Regions from separate parts of the Akkermansia massiliensis genome, predicted to be linked through region 1. Evidence: riboswitches for the same ligand, from Rfam matches in the RefSeq annotation. Region 1 holds a riboswitch; each other region holds the start of a gene.
What was found. A riboswitch is a leader RNA that binds a small molecule or an ion and turns the genes downstream of it on or off. The one in region 1 is predicted to bind cobalamin.
Positions count from the first base shown of each region.

Region 2: it holds a riboswitch for cobalamin, as region 1 does, so the genes downstream of both, M8N44_RS06255 (sirohydrochlorin cobaltochelatase) here and M8N44_RS09885 (ribonucleoside triphosphate reductase) in region 1, are expected to answer to the same signal.
Region 3: it holds a riboswitch for cobalamin, as region 1 does, so the genes downstream of both, M8N44_RS02580 (TonB-dependent receptor plug domain-containing protein) here and M8N44_RS09885 (ribonucleoside triphosphate reductase) in region 1, are expected to answer to the same signal.
Region 4: it holds a riboswitch for cobalamin, as region 1 does, so the genes downstream of both, M8N44_RS02540 (autotransporter domain-containing protein) here and M8N44_RS09885 (ribonucleoside triphosphate reductase) in region 1, are expected to answer to the same signal.

Region 1 covers NZ_JAMGSI010000002.1:515,354-520,840, reverse strand. The annotation lists gene M8N44_RS09885 (ribonucleoside triphosphate reductase) at 1-1,977, opposite strand, end outside; cobalamin riboswitch at 2,130-2,303, opposite strand; gene M8N44_RS09880 (glycoside hydrolase family 88 protein) at 2,534-4,768, shown strand; gene M8N44_RS09875 (phosphoethanolamine transferase) at 4,823-5,487, opposite strand, start outside.
Region 2 covers NZ_JAMGSI010000001.1:1,451,342-1,456,828, forward strand. The annotation lists gene M8N44_RS06235 (hypothetical protein) at 1-548, opposite strand, end outside; gene M8N44_RS06240 (GNAT family N-acetyltransferase) at 742-1,242, shown strand; gene M8N44_RS06245 (TlpA disulfide reductase family protein) at 1,407-2,420, shown strand; gene M8N44_RS06250 (TfoX/Sxy family protein) at 2,463-2,837, opposite strand; cobalamin riboswitch at 3,091-3,317, shown strand; gene M8N44_RS06255 (sirohydrochlorin cobaltochelatase) at 3,330-4,295, shown strand; gene cobI (precorrin-2 C(20)-methyltransferase) at 4,297-5,004, shown strand; gene M8N44_RS06265 (hypothetical protein) at 5,001-5,487, shown strand, end outside.
Region 3 covers NZ_JAMGSI010000001.1:613,276-618,762, forward strand. The annotation lists gene cbiB (adenosylcobinamide-phosphate synthase CbiB) at 1-651, opposite strand, end outside; gene M8N44_RS02575 (cobyric acid synthase) at 655-3,231, opposite strand; cobalamin riboswitch at 3,575-3,714, shown strand; gene M8N44_RS02580 (TonB-dependent receptor plug domain-containing protein) at 3,750-5,487, shown strand, end outside.
Region 4 covers NZ_JAMGSI010000001.1:605,350-610,836, reverse strand. The annotation lists gene cbiR (cobamide remodeling phosphodiesterase CbiR) at 1-512, shown strand, start outside; gene M8N44_RS02550 (bifunctional adenosylcobinamide kinase/adenosylcobinamide-phosphate guanylyltransferase) at 487-1,074, shown strand; gene M8N44_RS02545 (acyltransferase family protein) at 1,082-2,092, opposite strand; cobalamin riboswitch at 2,237-2,384, shown strand; gene M8N44_RS02540 (autotransporter domain-containing protein) at 2,489-5,487, shown strand, end outside.

The DNA of each region.
Region 1 (5,487 bases):
CATGCGGAAGCGGGTCAGCACCTTGCGGACGATGTCCCGGCAGGCTTCCGGGGAGCTGATGGCTTCATTCATGTACATGTGGAAGACGGTTCCCCCCGTGTAGCAGCACTGGAGTTCGTCCTGGAGCTGGAGCGCACGGAACAGGTCGCTCGTGTGGTCCACGGGGAGCTGGGAGCTGTTCGTGTAGTAACGCTGCCCCACGGGCCCGGCCTGGAGGATGTCCGGATAGCGCTTCTGGTCCTCCCGGGCAAAGCGGTGGGTGGTGCCTTCCGCAGGGGTGGCTTCCAGGTTGTACAGGTTGCCGGTTTCCTCCTGGTACTCCTGCATGCGCAGGCGGATGAATTCCAGGATTTCCTCCGCAAAGGTCCTGCCTTCCTCGGAGGTGATGTCCATCGAGTCGTTGGAGAAGTTGCGCAGCAGTTCGTTCATGCCGTTGACCCCGATGGTGGAGAAGTGGTTGCGGAAGGTGGGCAGGTAGCGCCTGGTGTAGGGGTACAGGCCGCGGTCGTACATTTCCTGGACGAAGGTTCTTTTCTTTTCCAGGCAGGATTTGGCCAGGTCCAGCAGTTCCCCCAGCCGGGCGAACAGTGCTTCCCGGTTCTGCTTGAACAGGTAGCCCAGCCGGGCCAGGTTGATGGTCACCACGCCGATGGAGCCGGTCATTTCCGCGGAGCCGAAGAGGCCGCCGCCGCGCTTGAGCAGCTCCCGCAGGTCCAGCTGGAGGCGGCAGCACATGGAGCGCACGGCGTCCGGCTTGTAGGCCCGTTCGTCCGGCACGCGTTCCCCGTTTTCATTCACGGTGTACTGGCTGCCGATGAAGTTCTGGAAGTAGGAGGAGCCGATCTTGGCGGCGTTTTCAAACAGGAGCGGCACGTTTTCCCCTTCCCAGTCAAAGTCTTCCGTGATGTTGACGGTGGGGATGGGGAAGGTGAAGGGCTGCCCGGTGCTGTCCCCTTCCGTGAGCACCTCGTAAAAGGCCTTGTTGATCAGGTTCATTTCCTTCTGGAAATGCTTGTAGGTCAGCTCTGTCAGCTTGTTCACGCCGCGTTCCCGCGCCAGGGAGAGCAGGCCCGGGTCCTCCACCCCTTCAAAGAGGTGCTCCCCGCCGCTGAAGGGGGCCTGGTCCCGCAGGTCCCGCGGCACGGTCCAGTCGATCGTGACGTTGGTGAAGGGGGACTGCCCCCAGCGGGAGGGCACGTTCAGGTTGTAGACGAAGCTGCGGATGTCCTTCTTGATGCGCGTGAAATCCGCCTGGTCCTTGAAGGCGTAAGGCGCCAGGAAGGTGTCAAAGGAGCTGAAGGCCTGGGCTCCGGCCCATTCGCTTTGCAGAATGCCCAGAAAGTTGGCCATCTGGCCCAGTGCTTCCCGGAAGTGGCGCGGCGGCCTGCTGTTCACGCGGCTGCGCACGCCGTTGAATCCTTCGTTGAGCAGGTTGCGGAGGCTCCACCCGGCGCAGTACCCGGTCAGGCAGTCCAGGTCATGAATGTGGTAGTCCCCTTCCCGGTGGGCGGCCCCCTCCCGTGCGGAATAAACCTGGTCCAGCCAGTAGTTGGCAATCACCTTTCCCGCCGTGTTATTGATGAGGCCGGCGTTGGAATACGTGGTGTTGGAGTTGGCGGCGATGCGCCAGTCGCTCTGGCCGATGTATTCCTCCACCGTCTGCTTGCAGTCCACGTACGTGTTGCCGGAATAGAGGCCCCCGAGCTGTTCGCGCTGCATTTTGTGCAGGAAGCGGTAGGTGATGAAGGTCTTGGCCGTGTCAAAGTATCCGCAGCGGAACAGGGCGCGTTCTATCATGTCCTGGATTTCTTCCACATGCGCGCAGTCCTGATGGCTCAGCTTGGCTTCCACTTCTTCGTAAATGGAACGGTTGTAGGCGGTGCCGGAGCTGTGGAACGCGTTCTTGACGGCTTCCTCAATTTTGTAGCCCTGGTATTGTTCCTTTTTTCCGGAACGCTTGATGATGCTTGTTGCCATGGTGGGTGTCTCGCTTGGAAGGGATGATGACCGCTCATCCGCGAGCCTGGGCAAAAGCCTGGAAAAATCATAGGCAGGGGCCGCCGCATGCGTGCATTTTTAACAAGGGGCACGATGAGGACCTGTGCGTATGTTCATCCTGTCCGCGGGATGGGATACGGGGGCATCAGGTCGTCTTCTGGCTTCCGGTGCGACATGTGATGGGGACTTCCCGACTGCTGGCAGTCAGTGTCCGGTCCATCGTCTACCGGTTACAGCGGCGCGTCCGCGACGGATTTTCACCGTCTTCCGTTACCTGCGCTGAAACGCAATGAACCACAGAAAGAGAGCCCCCGCAAGGAAAATGTATAAATAATGTATTAAATATTTATAATGATACAATATGTTGTATATATGCTGCAGGGAATGGTTGATAACGCGGCATTCCCTTCCGTCATGGCACCATATGTGCCCTTGCCTCCCCTTTCCGGGGACCGGGGGAAAACGGGACAGGCCGAAAAGGGAAGATTCATTCCTCACGGAGAAATTTCAGCGCGGCTTTTTCCGTACCAGTCAAATGAATTTCTTTTCCTTTTCAAAAAACGGATGGCGTAAATCCTTCCTGCTGCTGGTTCTTCCCGCGCTTTCTGCGGGGAGCCCCGCTTCCGGCGCTCCCGCGGACTGGAATGAAAAGACCATCCGGGATAATCTCCGCCTGGTGGCGAAATGGCAGGCGGAGCATCCCAGAAAACGCTCGCCGCTGCACTGGACCTACGGCGCCTTTTATTCCGGCCTGGTGCAGTATGGCCTGGCCGTCCCGGAAGGGCCGGGATTGCCGCTGCTGAGGAAAACAGGAGGGGAACAGGAATGGAGAACCCTGAAACGGCATTACCATGCGGACGATCACGCCGTGGGCCACGCCTGGATGGAGATGGCGATGGAAGACGGAAATACCGCTGCGGCGGAGAAAATACGCGCCGTGCTGGACGGGGTGATGAACCGGCCCTCCTCCGCTTCCCTCCAGTTCGGGACTCCCGGCTGCCAGGACCGCTGGAGCTGGTCGGACGCCCTGTTCATGTCCCCTCCCGTGTTCGTGAAGCTGGCGGCCTATACCGGAGACCGCCGGTATCTGGAATTCATGGACAGGGAATACAAGCTCACCTGCGACTATCTTTTTGACCGGAAGGAAGGGCTGTTTTTCCGTGATTCCCGTTACTTCACCATTCCGGCGGCTAATGGGAAAAAGATGTTCTGGAGCCGGGGCAACGGCTGGGTGATTGCCGGACTGCCGCTTATTCTTCAGGACATGCCCGCGGACTGGCCTTCCCGCCCCTTTTATGAGGATCTGCTCAAGCGTATGGCGGCATCCCTGAAAAAATGCCAGTCGCCCGACGGTTCCTGGCACGCCAGCCTGCTGGACCCGGAAGAGCCCCCCTTGAAGGAGATGAGCGGCACCCTCTTTATCATGTACGGGATGCTGTGGGGGGTGAACCAGGGGTATCTGGATGCGGATGAATATCTTCCCGTCATCCGCAGGGCGTGGAAGGCCGCCTGTGATTCCGTCAACGCGGAAGGCGCGCTGGGCTGGGTGCAGCCCATTGCCGACAAGCCGGGCCATTATTCCGGGGAGGATACGGAAGCATACGGCGCGGGCGCCTACCTGATGGCCGGCACCGAACTGCGCAAATACGTCATTGGCCGGGACCATCCGCAGAGAAAGACTGTAACCGTCACGAACCCACTGGCCAAGTTCCGTCCTGCTGAAACCGTGTCGGTGCCCTGGACGTCCGGAACTTCCGGGAATGCCGCCGCCCTTCGCGTGTTTGACGTCCGCCACGGGCGCGTCATCCCGCACCAACTGGCGGATACGGATGGAGACGGAAGGACGGATACTCTTTTGTTCCAGAGCAATTTCCGGCCCGGAACGGCCCGTGATTTCTGGATTCTGAACGATTCCTCCCTGAAGGCGGCTCCTTCCGCGGACGTCTGTTTCAGCCGCCTGGTCCCGGAACGCCTGGATGATTTCGCGTGGGAGAACGATCTTACGGCGCACCGGATTTACGGTCCGGCCGTTGCCAGGCCGGCCCCTGAGGGGGAGGGCCTGGTTTCCAGCGGAACGGATGTATGGAGCAAGCGCGCGGGTGCTCCCGTCATCAATGAATTCTACAAGCGGGGGGATTACCACCGGGATCATGGCAGGGGACTGGACATGTACAACGTAGGGCCGGGACGGGGCTGCGGCGGCATTGCCGTGTTCAGGGATGGGAAACCGCATGCATCCGGAAACTGGGCCAGCGCGCGGGCATTGTACAACGGTCCGGTCCAGACCGCTTTTGAGGTGGTTTATGCGCCGTGGGACATTGGCGGCGGCGTACGCGTGGCGGAGACGCGGAGGGTGGCTCTGGACGCAGGAAGCCGTTTTTCCAAAGTCCGCAGCACCTTGACCATCCGGGGGGCGGAAACGGTGAAGGCCGGCGTGGGAATGGATACCGGAAAGGGCAGGAATGATTATGAAACGGTCACGAAGGACCGGGAGGACGGCGGCTTGATGACGGCATGGAGCAGGCCCCGGAAGAATGACGGATGCCTGGGAACCGCCGTGATAGTTCCCTGGGGTCCGGAAGGCGGGGCAGTGGACTCGGAAGGCTGTACCTACTGGATCAGGGAGGCGGCGAACGGAAAGCCCTTTGAGTGGTACATGGGGGCGGTTTGGGACAAGGCTTCTCCGTTCAAATCCTCTGCCGCCTGGGAGGCGGAGGCACGCCGCGTCCGGGAGTGCGTCAGGCATCCCCTGCGAGTCCGGGTACGGTAGAGTTCGTCCTATCCTGCCGTTCCCCGCAGAGGATGACGGCAGCTTCCATCTTTTTTACGGAAGCGGCTGCGGCGGTGCGGGAGCGGCCAGCCATTCCGCCAGCACTTCCGGCTGGAGGGGGGCCGGGGTTTCCCGGGCGTCCGGAGAGGCCAGATTCAGGCCGTTCCGGACGACTTCCGACCGGATGGAGGCCAGGGAAAGGAGGGTGTGGAAAATGTGGTCGTGGGAGACGGCTTTCAGGCGGTTGGCCTTCAGCGCGCGCACCATGTCCGGGTAGCGTGAGGCGAAGGCGTCCGAATACCACACGAACATGGCGGGACGGTAAACAGGCGGCAGAACATGCCCCTGGAACATTTTTCCTTCCTCGCCCAGCGCCACGCCATGGTCGGAGCAGTAAAAATAAATGGCCGGCCTGTCCTTCAACAGTGCAATCATGCGGTGGACGGAGGCGTCCAGGTCCACGATGGAATTGTCATACGCATTGACGGTTTCTTCCAGACGGGCCTTGGGGTCGTCCATGTTGCAGGACGCCGGGGTAAAGCGTTCCGCCTGTGCGGGGTAGCTGAACGCCATGTGGCTGCCGTTGTTGTAAATGACGTAAAGCTGTTTTTCCCGGCCGTGCCGTTTCAGGGATTCCTCCATGACCAGGGAGGTGCGTTCCTGCATCATTCCGGGCGTTTCGTGCATGGGCGGCGTCTGCTTCCGTTCCCGGCAGTTCC
Region 2 (5,487 bases), on a different contig from region 1:
TCATACTGGTCCACGGATTGTTCCCCCTGGAGCACCGCCTTTCCGCAGGCGGGGCAGCGCTGGTTCAGCGTAGGCTCATGGAGCGGCTGGCCGCAGTAGAAGCACCGCCGGTAGCTGCGGAGGACTTCCTCATGCCTTTTCCATCCGGTGGACGGAATCACGGTGCGCAGCCTGGAATAACCAATCCAGTTCAGGGCGCGGGGTTTGGGATTGGACGTGCCGCACTTGGGGCAGTGCAGGCCGCACGGGTACATCATGGTGCCGCATTTGGAGCAGAAAATGCGGTGGTCGTATTCCCGGCGGCGGCAAAAAAGGTAGTAGGCCCCCAGGGCCAGCCCGCCCAGGAGGCCCAGCGCGATCACCACCCACGGATACAGCAGGGAGTAGGCCACCAGGTATTCCGTCCAGGAGTGGTCGGACTGGTGCATGAGGGATTCCGGGCCGATGGGGTTCTGCGCCACGTCCGGAAGGCCGCTCACGTATTTTTCACCCATGTCCCTCAGCGGCCCCGCGGGGAGCCATTGTTGTATGGGAATGGGTTCTCTCATGATTTGGCATGCATGCAGGGTTCACAATACAGACAGGATTTCCCCCCGGTTTCCGTCAAAAAAGCCTGTGTCATCCAGCATACGGCGTCCCCGGCGGAATAGGGAGGGGAAAGTGGGCCATGGACGGAAAATTCCGCCGGGAACGTGGAAGAGGCCCTTTTCATCCGGGGCTTTTCCGTGTAATATTCCCGCCATGCCAACACTCCGCCAAGCCGCCAAGGACGACATCATGCTGATTCATGAACTGGCCCTCCAGGCTTTTCCGGCCACTTACCGGGACCTCCTTTCCCAGGAGCAGATGGATTTCATGATGGACTGGATGTATTCCCCCGCCAATCTGGAGAAGCAGATGGAGGAAGGGCACGTGTATTTCATCGCCTCCCATCAGGGGGAGGACTGCGGCTACCTGTCCGTCCAGCCGGAAGGCCCCGGCGTCTTCCACTTGCAGAAAATTTATGTTCTGCCCGGCTTCCAGGGGCTGCACATCGGCAGCTACCTGTTCCGCCAGGCCGTCAGCTACATCAGGAGCATCCACCCGGAACCGTGCCTGATGCGCCTGAACGTGAACCGCTATAATACCCGGGCGGTGGAGTTTTACCGGCGCATGGGGATGCGGGAACTGGAACGCGGGGATTTCCACATCGGCCACGGTTATTACATGACGGATTACATCATGGGGCTGGATATTGCCTGAAGCGTTTTTCCCATGGGAACGGGCCGCCGGGCTTCCCCGGACCGGAAGTGCGCAGCCCGTCGAAACAGAACAGGCGGGACAGCCGAGGAAACAACCGGAGAAGGCAGCGCGGGGCGCGAGCTTCCTTCTTGACACTCAATGCGGGATTCTGCATCATTCATCCTATGAAAACCTTTACTGCCCTCATTCTGTCCGGCTCCATTGCCGCCATGACGGCCCCGGCTTTCCTCCACGCGGCGGACAACGGGAACGGCGCCAAAGTCACCTACCCATCCTTTGACGAAGGCAGCCACCTCCACGGGCCGAGAATCAAGGCTTCCGACCTGAAGGGGAAGGTGGTGTTTTTTGAATACTGGGGCATCAACTGCCCTCCCTGCATCGCCAGCATGCCGCATTTGCAGGAATTACAGGACAAATTCCAATCCAAGGGTTTCACCGTGGTTGGCAGTCACCGCCAGGGGCTGACCCCCAGGGTGAAGCAGTTCCTGGAGGAAAAGAAGATTACCTTCCCCGTCTATCAGGGGCTGGATATTCCGGCGGCCTCCTGCCCGGGCGGCCTGCCGCATGCGGTGCTGATCGGGGCCAACGGAAAGGTGGTGGCCAAGGGGCATCCCACCCAGCTTTACGACCTGGTGAAAAAGGAGGTGATGAAGGTGGAACGCGGCCTTCCCATCCTGGAAGGCGTGGAGCTGGACAAGTACAAATCCCTGGCCAAGACGGTCGTTTCCAACGGCAGCAACATCGAGTCCAAGATCACGCCCCTGCGGAAGAAAACGGACGACGAGGAGGCCCAGGCCGTCTGCGCCGCTTTTGACGAATGGCTGGGAGACGCCAAGGACATGGTGCAGGCCCAGATCCAGTCCAACCCGCTGGAAGCGGTGACGGCCATCACGCGCCTCAAGACGGCGGTCCCCTCCGTCAAGGAGTTCGACGAACCGCTGGCGACTCTGAAGGCGAACAAGGACCTGCCGAAGCTGGCCGACCTCAACAAGAAGATTTCCGCCCTGGAACAGCGCAAGGCGAAAGGGAGAAAGGTTTCTGAATCCGACCTCAAATCCCTGACGCAGGCCGTGGACAAATTCGCGGAGTCCGATAATGAAGCCACGCAGACCGTTGCGGGCAATCTGAAAAAGAGCCTTTCTTCCCTGGCTGTGCCAGAGGCTCCGGAAGATAAATAAGCCTTTCAGCCGAACGGCATTTCATCCGGAACAAACAGGCGTTTACGGACGCCTGTTTCTTTTTTCTCCGGAAGCTTTTTTCTTCTTCCCGGATAAGACATCCGGAGCGGAGAGAACGGAACAGGTTGCCCGGACAAAGGAGGAGAGAGCCCGGTCATCATCCAGTTCCGTCATCAGGAAATGCGGCCTGGCGCCGGGATAGGGACTGCCCTGCTCCTGCTGCGGAAGCAGCTTCAGGCCCGGCTCCGTGATTTTGACAAATAATTGGTTGTCACATACCAGGCCGAAATATTTCCGGTCACAGTACAGGCCGTATTCCCCAAACATTTTTTTGAAGGAAATGTCCCCGGCATGCCGGAGCTGGAAACAGATATATTCTACAACATCCGGGGAAGAAGCCATGCTCCATGTTCTCATACCTGCCCCGCCTTCTGCAAGCAGCAAACTCCGGCCTGCGGCCTACCGGATTGGAAAGCCCCGGCACGGTACGGAATGGGGCGCTTCCTCCCTCTCTTTTCCGCCGGGATTTCTGCACCCCGGAATGCCCCGTCTTCCACCGCTTCCGCATCCGGAACCTGCATTTTTTCCAAGAGCAGGCGCAGGAACGGCCAAAAGGCGGTTTTTACCCGTCCACGCACATTTTTTCCCAGTCTCCGGAAATTCGGCGGCGTTCTAATAAACATTGACAGTGACGGCTAAAAACGCCATTAAACACGCCGAAGCAACGGGGAATTCCGTGAGAACCGGAAACAGTCGCGCTGCGGTATCGGGTTACAAACCCTCAAGGAACGCTTTTCCGCCAGCGTTCCGGTCAGCCAGTCCTCCCATTCCGGAGGGTGAAGGCGAGGGGGAGGTTGGAGACCCGGAGTCCGAATATCCTTGCTCCGGTTCACCATACCTTATCAACGCATGATTGAAGCATCCTCTTACGTACCGGGGGCATTCCTGCCCCTTTCCTCCGTTTTTCTTGCAGGACTCACCCTGTTTTCCCTGCCTGTGCTTTCCGCCGCCCCATGCAGGGCGGAAGCGTCCCCCGCCCCGGCGGAACAGGCGGCGCCGTCACGGCAGGAAGGGCTTCTTCTCGTGGCCTTCGGGACCAGCCACCAGGACGCTACCGTCTCCTACAAGGAGCTGGAGAAGGACATGCTGGCCCATTATGCCCCGGACCGCCTGAAGTGGAGCTATACTTCAAGCATTATCCGCAGGAAGCTTGCCGGACGCGGAACCCCCGTTCCCTCCGTGGAGGAAAATCTGGAACAGATGGCCCGCAAAGGCATACGCACATTGCGCGTCCAGTCCCTTCACATCGCCCCCGGCGAGGAGTTTTCCCGGATGGAGAGGCAGATCGTCAGTTTCCTGGCGCGCCATCCGGACAGCTTTGACCACGTGTTCATCGGCCGCCCCCTGCTGGAAAGCGAACGGGACAGGAACGAGGCCATCACGGCCCTTCTGGAGCATTTCCCCGCGGAACGGAAGAAGGATGAAGCCATCCTGCTCATGGGGCACGGCCAGCAGGAAGGACGCTGCGACATGGTGCTTTCCGACTTCGCCCGCGAGCTGAACGACCGCGACAGCCTGGCGTTTTTCGCCACCGTGGAAGGAACGCGGGGGGTGGCCCCCATTCTGGAACAGCTTAAAAAGTCCGGCGCCAAGACCGTCTGGCTGGCCCCCTTCATGCTGGTGGCCGGAGACCACGCCAAGAACGACCTGGGCGGGGATGAGGAGGATTCCTGGGCTTCCATGCTCAGGAAGGAGGGCTTCACCGTCAAGACCCACCTGCGTGGGCTGGGGGAAAACCCGGGCATCCGCGCCGTTTTCTCCCGCCATGCCCGGACCACGGAGGACGACCTCATGACCCCCAAACAAGCGCATTGACATGGCCAGCCCTGGAAAGTTCTACGGGGTGGGCATCGGCCCCGGAAATCCGGAATACCTCACGCTCAAGGCCGTCAACGTCTTCCGCTCCGTGGACGTGGTGTTTACGGTGACCGGACCCAACAGCGATTTCAGCATTTCCGAAGCGGTGGTGCGTTCCGTGGGCGGCGTGAAGGCGGAGTTCCGCAAGCTGGTTTTCAGCATGTCCCGCGACGCGAGAACCAGGCAGGAGCAGATTGAAAAGAATACGGCCATTATTGAGGGAGTTCTTTCCCGCGGCCTGGACTGCGCCTTTGCCACGCTGGGAGACGCCATGACCTACAGCACCTTCGGCTATATTCTGAGCCTCCTGCTCAGCCGGAATCCCGGCCTGCACGCGGAAGTGGTGCCGGGCGTCACCTCCTTCTGCACCCTGGCGGCCCGCAGCCGCCAAATACTGGTGGAAAACGGGGAACGGCTCCGGGTCATTCCCGCCTTCAAGCCGGAGATGGCGGATTCCCTGGAGTTCCCGCCCGGAACCACCACCGTTCTCATGAAGACCTACCGCAGCCGCGCGCGCCTGATGGAGCGCATCCGGCGGGAAAAGGACATCCGCGTCATTTACGGGGAAAGGCTCGGCATGCCCGACGAGTTTATTACGGACGACATCGACGTCATTGACGCAAGGCCGGAAGAATACCTTTCCCTGATGTTCGTCAAGAAGGCATGAACCGCACCAGGCACTCCCGCACCTATCCCTGGCGCCGGCCCCTCCGCTGGCTCTGGCTGGCGCTGGCCCTGGCAGCCTCCGGAGTCATGGTGGTCCACATGCCCGCCGGCATGGGCGCCGGGGGATCGGGAAAAGCCCGCACAGCCATGAAGCCTGCCGGGGAATCCACCCGGGAAACGCAGGCGGGAGGGGAAAAGACGGAAGCCGCCGCTTCCAGCCCTGCCCCGCCGCCCAAAAAGAGCCATCATTCCCGGAACACCCAGGTTCCGGAGACAGGCGCGGGAAAAATTCTGGCGCGCCTTCCCCAGATTGGCAGCCTGATCGGCCTGGTGGCCGTGGCGGCCTTCATCGGCGGCATTGCTGAAATCTTCCGCTGGCATCTTGCCCTGGGCAAGCTGTTCGGCGGACTGGCCCGCTGGGCCCACCTGCCGGAAATCATCAGCCTGTCCATCCCCACGGCGCTTTATTCCAATGCCGCCGCCA
Region 3 (5,487 bases), on a different contig from region 1:
GGGGATAAAGTTGAGCGCATCGTCCGTGCGGGCGGCAAAGGTGCCGAAGCGTCTGTACCGGTCGTTCTTTTTCCCCCACATGGCATCCAGAATATTGAAAACGCGGTGCGTCAGCGCGGCGAAGGCCGCGCCGAAAGGACCTCCTGCCAAACAGCCTGCTGTAGCCCAGAACAAGGTGGAAAAGACGCCGTCCGTCAGATTTTCCGCCACGCTTTCAATAGCCGCCCTGGCCATGCCGTGACGGTCCAGCCGTTCCGTGTCCCTCCCTACGATCATGGAAACGGCGTGCCGCGCCTCGCCGTCCTTCCCGCTGCGCAGGGCGTTCGCCACCCGCAGCGCATGTTCCGCCAGGCCGCGCGGGGCCATGCAGATGTAAATGACCAGAACGGCCGGAATCCAGGGAATCCACGGGGAGGGGAAGACGGAAAAGGGAAGGCAGAATACCGCGCAGGCAAGCCATGCGGCGGCGCAGGTTCCTAAAGCCGCCGCCGTTCCCGCCGTAAAAGTCCCTCCCCACAGCCGCCGTGCCAGGGTTTCCGCGCGGCGCGCGCACCAGCCGATCAGGCAGACGGGATGGAACCTGTTGGGCGGATCCCCCGCCAGAATATCCAGCAGAAGGGCCGCAGGCAGGATGAACGGGCACGGAAGCATGGGTCAGCGTTTCAGTTGAAGAATACGGTAGATGGCCTTGAGGTCCAGATGCTCCCGGACTACGTCCGCCAGGCGGTCCAGCGCGCCGTCCAGGTCATAGGAGGCGTGCAGGGATGGATTGGGGGACAAACCGGAATCCACTCTGACCATGTTGATGAACGCGCGGCGGAACTCGTCGCCGTCCAGCATGCCGTGCAGGTACGTGGCCCAGATTCGGCCTTTGCCGTAGCCGCAGGGGGAGCCGTCTTCCCGGAACATGATGGGGACGCTCGCTCCCTCATGGCGGGTGACGCCGTGGTGGATTTCATAGCCCGCCGCGGGAGGGGCCAGCGGCGTGCTTGCCCGGCGCACGTTGAGCAGGGTTTTGGCGGCGGCGAAAGTGGTGGAAAGCTCCAGCAGGCCAAGCCCCGGCGTCCGTTCCTCCGCGGATTCCATGTGCAGCGGGTCCAGAATGTCCGTTCCCAGCATTTGCAGGCCGCCGCAGACGCCCAGCATCCACTTTCCCTGTTCAGCGTGCCGGCGGATGGGTTCTTCCAGCCCTGCGGCGCGCAGTCCGGCCAGGTCCGCCGCCACGCTCTTGGTGCCGGGCAGGATGACCAGGTCCGGGTTCCCCCATTCCTCCCGTGTCCGCACCTGGCGGAGGCGAACGTCCGGCTCCGCCGCCAGCGGGGCGAAGTCCGTGAAGTTGGAGACGTGGGCGGGCATCACTACGGCCACGTCCAGGCAGTCCGCGTGCCTGGCTTGCTCGTCCTGTTCAAAGGGCAGAGCGGCCCGGTCCTCTTCCGGAATGCTGATGTTCCGTATCATCGGGATGACGCCCAGCACGGGCCTGCCCGTACGGTCCAGCATGTAGCTGTGCGCCGGGGCCAGCAGCTCCGGGTCTCCGCGGAACTTGTTGACCACAAAGCCCGCCAGCAGCTCTTTTTCCCAGGGGGCGAACGTCATCCACGTCCCCAGGAAGGAGGCGTACACGCCGCCCCGGTCAATGTCCCCGGTGAGCAGAACTTTGGCGCGCGCATAGCGGGCCATGTTCATGTTCACCACGTCTGCGGATTTCAGGTTGATTTCTCCGGGGCTTCCGGCCCCTTCCAGGCAGAGGACGTCATACTCGTCCGCCAGGGAATCGTACGCCCGGCGCACGTCCGGCCAGAAGCGCCTTTTGGCCGTAAAATATTCCCGCGCCTCCATGTGGCCTACGGCACGCCCCATCACGATCACCTGGGAGCCGGTGTTGGAATGGGGCTTGAGCAGGATGGGATTCATCCTGGCATCCGGGTCGATGCGGCAGGCCTGGGCCTGCACCATCTGGGCGCGGCCCATTTCCTCCCCCAGCGCGGTTACGCCGGAGTTGAGGGCCATGTTCTGCGCCTTGAACGGGGCCACCCGGTGGCCGTCCTGAAGAAAAATGCGGCACAGGGCCGCCGTGAGCACGCTTTTTCCAGCATCGGAGCAGGTGCCCTGAATCATCAGGGCCGGTTTGGGCAGTTTGCGGAGAATGGCGGGGCCGCCTCCCTTCAGCTCGGCCCGCAGGGCCTCTGCCAGCAGGGCGTGTTCTTCCGGCGTGCGGACGCCTGCACGGAACCAGCCGCCGTTTTCCAGCCCCGGATAATTGGAGCAGTCGCGCAGCGCGATGCCGTGGTTTTTCAGGAGCCGGGCGGCCAGGCCGGAAGGCGCCCCCGCCAGACGGAAGAGCAGGAAGTTGGCCCCGGACGGCAGCACGGCGGCGCCCGGCAGGGCAGAAAGCCTGCGGAACAGGTCTTCCCGGCGTTCCCGGTTCAGGGCGCGTTCCCCGTCCGCCCATGAAGGCGGCTGTTCCAGCACGGCCCGCGCCGCAGTCGCTGCAAAGGCGTTCACGTTCCACGCGGGCAGGGACTGCCTCAGCCGTTCCGCCAGTGGAGCGGCGCAGACGGAAAAGCCGCACCGGACGCCGGCGATGCCGTAAAATTTGGTCAGGGAACGCAGGACAACCAGGTTGGGCAGAAGGGCCGCGTCACGGAGAAGCGATTCCGTTCCGTCCGCGTAGTCAATGAAGGATTCGTCAATAATCCAGACGACTCCGGGGCGGTTCCGCACGGCCTGCCGCAGGGCCGGAACGTCCAGCAGCCCGCCGGATGGATTGCAGGGATTAGCCAGGAAAACGGCGCTTCCGTCTGCGGCCTGTTCCGCCGGCAGGAGGGAAGACGGAATGAAGGAATCCCGTTCCTCCGTCCGGATGGAAAGAACGTCCGTGCCGTGGCGCAGGCAGGCCAGCCTGTATTCGGAAAAAGCGGGTTCCGGAATGACGGCCCGTTTCAGTTCCAGCGCGCGCGGGAGGGCGTGAATCAGTTCGTTGGCTCCGTTGCCGAAGGTGAAGCAACCGGAAGGCAGCCCGTAATGAACCGCCGCCAGTTCCCGCAGCTCCGCCATGTCCGGGGAGGGGTAGGGAACGGCTGCATCCATGGCCTTCCACAGCGCGGAGGCAATGAACTCCGGCATTCCCTCCGGCCTCAGGTTGACGCTGAAATCCAGAATCTCCCGTTCGGGCCGTCCGGCGTCCGCCGCCAGGGATTTTAAATCCCCTCCGTGTGAAAAACTGTTCATGCCGTAGTAATTAAGACCGGCGTTCCAGGATGGCGCCTGTTCCGGAAAAAGGAAGGAAACGCCTTGAAGAAACGGTTTTTCCGGAAGTTGGGAACTCCTCTGAAAACGGAAATCCTTCCCCGCTGCGGGAAGGAGGGTGAAAGGCGTGTCATGGGCGCATCATGTCCTGTACGCGCCGGGGGTGACAAGACAAAAATGGAGAACTCCGGTTGGAAAAACGGGATGGCGCGCGGCGGCTGAAAAGAGGAAGCGTCCATAAAGCGGCGGAATGTTCAAAGAAAAATTTTTTTGGCTTGTCATACCGGTCTCTTTGGTATTTCATCCGTCTCATGAACCCTCATGGGAAGGGTTACAGACCTCAGGGACGCCCGTAGCCGGGCAGGAAATAGATTGGGGAATACCGGTGTGAATCCGGAGCGGTACCGCCACTGTAAGCGAGCCTGTCTCGCAAGCCAGAAGACCAGCCTGTGGGGTTGTCCAACTGTTCGGCGAGTTACCGAACGTAAGGCACCACAACCATGCTTTATACGAAGAAAGCCCTTCAGATGGGCGCTATTGCCGTTGGCCTTGCCGCATTCGCAGGCCAGTCCTCTCTTGCCGAGTCTGCTAAAAAAGAAGACTCCAAGCCCTCCGCCAGTTCGGAAACCATGCAGGTCATGCCGGAATTGACCATGGCGTCCCACTTTACGGGCGTGCCGTACAACCGGTCCGGGGTATCCGTTTCCATCATCAATCCGGAAGAATTCCAGAAAGCGGGCATTGAAACCCTGACAGGAGCCCTTTCCCAGACTCCCGGCGTCTTCACGCTGGACGGCGGCGGCACCTGGCAGCGCGGTTCCGTGAGCAACACCGTCATCCGCGGGATGAACAAGGAAACCTACACCCTGACCATGGTTGACGGCATGCGCATCAGTGATGTCAACATGTCCGGCAACAAGCTGCTGGGGATCACCAATCTCTTTACGGTGGACAATGTGGAAGTGGTGAAGGGCGCCCAGGGCGCCGTCTTCGGTTCCGGCGCCATTGGCGGCGTTGTCGCCATGGACACCCCGGAAGGGGAAGGCGATCCCGTGACCAGGATTTTTGCGGAAGCCGGTTCTTTCCATTCCTTCAACAGCTACGCGACTTCCTCAGGCAAGATCAAGAAGCTTTCCTACTTTGTGGGCGTGGGGTTTGAATCCACGGAAAACGATCCCACCATTTATCCGGCCATTTATGACAACCGGAAAGGCATGAACGACTTCCGCCAGTGGCAGGAAGCCGTGCGCCTGGGCTATGACGTCAATGACAAGGTGAAGGTGGGCTTTACCTACCGCCGCCTGGATTCCTACTTTGAATACCCCACGCCGTATGTGGATTACGACCAGTGGCCCGCCGTGACGGACCCCCACCTGTACAACACGGAAGACAAGAACCGCAGCAACCTGGTGACGGGGCGCGTGGATGCGGAAATTACCAAGCTGTGGTCCACCAGCTTCATGATCGGGCATTACAACATGGACTATTCCACGCATACGCCGGGCTTCGATTTCCAGCCCAACGTGATGTGCAACCGCCGCTTCCAGACGGAATGGCGCAATGCACTTACGTGGAACAAGGAATGGAAGACGGTCGCCGGCATGGCCTGGGACCGCTCCGACTACATGAGCGAAAACAATTACGTGGCCAAGGATGAATGGCAGAGCACGCTTGCCTTCTTTGCGGAGCAGATGTGGGCGCCCACGGACAACTTTGACGCCAGCGTGGCCCTGCGCCTGGAGCATGATTCCGTCTGGAACAACCACTTCACGTGGCGTTATTCCAATTCCTGGAAGGTGACGGGCAAGGATTCCCCCACCCGTATTTTCGGTTCCGTGGGTTCCGGATTCCGCGCCCCCACCTACTTTGAACAGTACGCCGCCAATTACGGCTACGTGGGCAATCCGGACCTGGATGTGTCCAAATCCCTGGGCGGAGACCTGGGCGTGGAACAGCGCCTGGCGGACAACCATTACGCTTCCGTGACGGGATTCTGGACCCGCATCAACGATGAAATCGGCACCAGGAGCGTAGGCACGTGGCCCAACTCCTACACGACTTACGACAACTTCTCCCACGCCACTTCCTATGGCGTGGAAGTAGCGTTCAAGGGGCAGTTCAAGGATGCGTGGAACAGCGGCTATTATGCCAACTACACCTTCACGATGCCCAAGCGCGACTCCATCGGCAAATATGAAACCATCCAGATGGCCAATACTGCCCGCCACACCATCAACG
Region 4 (5,487 bases), on a different contig from region 1:
TGACCCGGGAACTGGAGCCCCACACGTGGGTCATGCACGTGGTTACGGACCACATTCCCGGCCCGGACATGCGCCCCCATCTTACGGAGCGTGAAACGGAACGCATCCTCCGCAGCCTGGAGCAAATCACGCCCCATCTGCCCGCTCCGGAATGCCTGGCCCTGGAAAACCTGGAACGCCACCCGACCGACTACCTGGACAAGCTGGTCTCCGCCACGCCCCATTCCCGCTGCTTTGACATAGGCCATGTCTGGAAGGAAGGCCTGCGGCCGGAAGAACTGCTGCCGCTCTGGCTGCCGGACATACGCATGTGCCACCTGCACGGGCTGGAAAAACGGGACCACAAATCCCTGCACCACATGGCCGCCGCCACGCTGGACGCCATCCTCCACCCCATGTGGGACATCCGTTTCTCCCCCCTCATCACTCTGGAAGTCTTCAGCCTGGACGACTTTCTGAACTCCCACCAGGCCATGCTGGAATCCCATGAACGCTACATCTCCAAACACTGACGCCAATCCCGCACGCATGACGCTCGTCCTGGGCGGCATCAGAAGCGGCAAAAGCCAATACGCCGAACAGATAGCCGCCGGATTCGGGAAAAAAATCCTGTACGTCGCCACGGCGGAGGTGTGGCCCGGAGCCGGATCCATGGAATACCGCGTGCGCAAGCACCGGGAACGGCGCCCGGCAAGCTGGCTTACGCTGGAATGCCCCCGCCATGTGGCCGCCGCCGTCCGGGAATCCGGCCTGCTGGATCAGGTGGACGGCGTCATTCTGGAATGCGTAACCCTGCTCACCTCCAATACCCTGTACGCCCAGAAGGACCCTACGGACTACGAACCATTCCAGGAAGCGCTGATTGAGGAAATAGAGGCCTTGAAGGAACTTATCCCCCAATCCCCCGTGCCCTGGGTTCTGGTCTCCTCTGAAACCGGCATGGGCATCAGCCAGGCGGACGCGGAAACGCGCCACTACTGCGACGGGCTTGGCATCGCCAACCAGCTTCTAGCCAAAAGCGCGGACGAAGTTTACTTCATGGTTGCGGGGCTTCCCGTAACCGTAAAAAAATAGCAGACGGTCAATTCTTCAGCGCAATATACTTCAACACTGCCGGACACATCCGCGCCAGTAAAAAGTACAGTCCGCTCAGAGCCAGAAAAACAAGGGGTACGGCCATTCCCCATATCCAGAAGCTTCCCCTTGGAAAACCGAGCCTGAGCATGCCCTCATAAACCAGGGCATGCGCGGCATATACAAAAAAGACGGAGGGAGCCAAACGGGCGCAGAAAGAGGAGATTCCCGGAAAATACCGCATCATCAAGAAGGCGCAGGATGCCAGCCACAGCACGCCCATGCACAAGGATAACGCAGACTCCTGAACGGTGCTGTACATTTCCCATATAAAAATAACGGGAAACACCATCAGCACGTACAGCCACGCTTTACCGACTGCATTCTTCAACTCTTCAAGGGAATAACGGCACAAAAACATGCCAAGGGCAAATGCTCCAAAACCCCTGGGATGGATAACGCAGAAAACCTTGTCCATGTATTCGAAGGACAAGTAAAGGGAATTGCTCGTACTGAAAAGCACCAGGGAGGCCATGGACAGAATGAGCAGACAGGCCCGCGGCATCCGGAATAACGCTCCTGAAACCAGCACAAACACCATTAAATCCCGCAAAAACCATAAAACAGTTCCCAAAGGAGGGCGCCCTATTCCCAGACCGATCATCCATTTTACAATGTCCGCGGGAAACCCGAACAAGGCCATGGAAACGAAAATCCAAAACAAATAGGCACACAGAATCAGAAACGCTTTTCTCCAGTTAAGCCAGGGCACCGGGGCCGGGCTGCCCCCATACTTCCGGGCCAGGAAGTAACCCGCCGCCATGAAAAAGAAAAATACGCCCGCACGTGTTGCATACACAGTGAAGCCATGAGAAGCGGGAGTATGCTGGATCATGATAAGCAACATGGCCAGCACACGGATAATATCTACCCACGGGTCACGGCACTTCTCCGTCAGTTTCCTTCCCCGGACGATGCCCGGCGCATGTGAAGGAGAGTTCGTTAACGCTTCATACATATGCCAAATACAATAACGAACATCCGGGGCGCCATGATAGCATGGCCGTCCTTCATGGCAATACGAAACAGGGAGCCAAACGCAAGAAAAAGTTCCAATTGACAGGGTCCGGAGGATATGTTAGGCATGCCATGCCTCCCTCACCAACCGGAGGCGCTTCCGGGAAGCCCGTGGTACGGGCAGGAAATAGATGGGGAATCCGGTGTGAATCCGGAGCGGTACCGCCACTGTATATTGCACGGCTTAAAAACCTGCAATGAGCCAGATCGCCAGCCCCGAAGTATTTTATGAACCGCCGGCGAGTATTCCGGCATTCAGACCATACACATGCATTCATCCAACACGCTCCGCTTGAACGGAGCAGACTATGATGGTCCGGCCTCCTTGAAGTCCGGAATGTTCAACACTCCTGAAAAAACACCGTGCCACGCCAGGCACCGGATGCAGGCTGTGGCTATGACCCTGGCCTGCCTCGGCATGCTGGGAACGGTCCATGCCCAGGATACTGCCAGGGAAGACCTGGCCGGCGCTTATGACGCCACTGTAGCCAGAACCGCCTCAGATGCGGCCCTGGGAACGGTCTCCGCCACATTCAACGTGACAGGCTCCAGCAACGTGCGCGGAATCTGGGGAAAATCAGGCACCCTCAGCATTGGCGCGATTGCCGGGGATGCCGTATTCAACGTCTCCTCCACGGCAAACAACGCCTTCGGCATTGACACCTCCTCCGGAGTCAATGTGGACATCGGCACCCTAGCAGGAACATTCAACATCTCCGCAGCCAGAACGAATGCCACCGGCATCCGGAGCTACGGGAAAATACTCTCCATCGGAACGATCACGGAAGACGCCCTCATCTCCATCACGGCCAATTTCTCCTCCAATGGCATTTACGCCTATCAGGGGCGCCTGGACATTGGAACGATGGCCGGCAAAATCTCCGTGGACCTGGGAACAGGAAACTATGCGAGGGGACTGTATGCCTACGGAAATACCATGGACTACCAGGGCCCGCGCTACAAGGACGTCAACATCGGCACCTTTTCCTCCACCGGCAGCATTTCCGCGGCGACGGCCGGCGGCTACGGAGCCAGAGGCATCCAGTCCAACTACGGGCAGGTGAACATTACCCGGCTGGACGGTCAAATCACCGCAGCCTCCGGCTCCAATGATGAAAGCGAGGACTTTTCCGCCATCGGCATTGAAGCCAGGGAAAACATCACGCTGGGCGACATGGGAGCAACGGGAAGCGTTACCGCCACGACCAACGGCATGGACGCCTACGGCCTCTTCGCCGGAGAAGAAGGGGGTTACCAGACCCATTCCAATATTACCATCGGCAATGTGGGCGGCTCCATCCGGGCGGAAGCCATGGCCGGAACGGCCGCCGGGGCACGTTCCACGGGCTCCCTGTCCGTGGGAAACATCAGCGGTTTCATCTCCGCCTCCTCCACGGGAGCTGCGGAAGCCTACGGGCTGCTGGCGGAATTCTCCCTGACCACCGGCACTATCAACGGAACCGTCAGAGCGGCAACTGCCGGCAGCACGGCGGCGGCCCTGATGGGAGGAGCCGGCATCACGACGACCATCGGTTCCACCGGCGTCATTGAAGCAACGGCGACGGGGGACGAAGCAACGGGGTATGCCCTGTACAGCGGGTCCAATACGGGTTCCGGCTTCTCCACGGAAAACACGGCGGACAACGTCACCGTCCACGCCGGAGCTTCCATCAGCGGCATCTGGGAACTGGGCGGCTCCGGAGCGGAAGGCTCCGTGGATACCATTACGCTGCTGTCCGGAACGGACGCCGCTCCGGGACTGTTTGACTATACGGTGAGGACAACCGTCAACACCAGCAAGTCCGATACGGCCACCCACCATTCCTCCGTCACGCTCAACGTGGGCAGTGCGGACAACGAAGCGAACTGGACCATCTCCACGGAAAAAACTGCCGGCCTGTTCAACCGGGTCAACGTGGGCCACGGCTCTGCCGTCACCTTGACCGGGAACTCCCAGATACTCCGTGACGGGGCCGTCGTCAACAACCAGGGCTCCATCTCCGGCAGCGGCACGCTCACCATTGCGGAAGGCATGACGCTGCTCAACGGGACCCTGGTGCAGAATGCGGCGGGAACGGCCCTGGAAGTGGGCTTTGACGGCCTGAACGTAACTCTGGACCTGGCGCAAAACGCCACGGTAGGCGCCACGGTGCTCAACGCCACGGATTCCGCCTGGGTCGTCACGCTGGACCAGATCAAGAACGGCATCACCGCCATGTACGGAGCCAGGGTGGACAACTTCCAACTGGAAAACTACCGCATGAGCTACCGCCTCCAGGGCCAGGTATTCCTGGGTGAAGGCGCCCCCATCGTCGTCAACCCCGGAGAAAGCATCCATGTGGGGGAAGGCTCCAAGGTCATCATCGGGGAAAACCTGCCTGAGCACGGCATCGTGCTGGAAGGCGGGGAGGCTGACTTGAGCCAGTCGGACGCCGTCATTTCCTCCGGAGCCGTCAGCGGCGTTTCCGGACAACTGACGCTGGCGGGCAAGGATGAAAAGGAACAGACCCTGAACTGGGAACACTCCGGCACGGCAGGCTACAGCGCCTCCGCCGCCGACGGAGGCGCCTTCGCGAACCTCAACGTCACGGCACAGGATGTGAAGGTTGTCGCCAGGGGTTCCTATGCGGCGGAAAACGTCGTCATCAGCAACAACGCCACCCTCGTTCTGGACGGCTGGGACGCCAGTCTGGGCGTGGAAGGCGGGAGCATCCGCCTGGGTGAGGCATTCGCCCATCCGGCTAATCCGGGGCATCTGGTGCTGAACGGCTCCACCGTTCTATCCGGCGTGGAAACCAACAGCGGTTCTACCGTCTCCGGTTCCGGCGCCTTCAAGGGAGAGGTTACCTATTACGGCAGTGAAATCGTGATCGGCTCCGGCTCCTCCGCAGGCTACCACAACTATGAAGGCGGCCTGAACGCGTGGGGGGGAGTGCAGGAACTCACGTTCATCGTGAACGGAACGGCGGCGGCGGACGCCGCCCATACCGGAGCGGACACCTATTCCCAAATGAACGTCTCTTCCTCCTACCATGTGGATGGAGCGCACGTCAATGTGGTCATTGGAGACAACCTGCTTTTCAGCAAGGAACAAAGCTTCTCCCTCTCCCTGGTCAACCTGGACCCCGATACGGTCATTGATCCGGACGGATCCCTGTGGGACCTCACCGGCATCGACCCCACGCTGAAGGGCCGCACGGACCTGGTCACGGATACCGGCTTCACGGTTTCCGACGACGGCCTGCACCTGATTTTCAGCGGCAAGGTCAACATCAACGCCGTGAAGGCCCTGCGCGGAGAGGAAGCCTCCCGCATCGCCAACACGCTGTGGTCCTC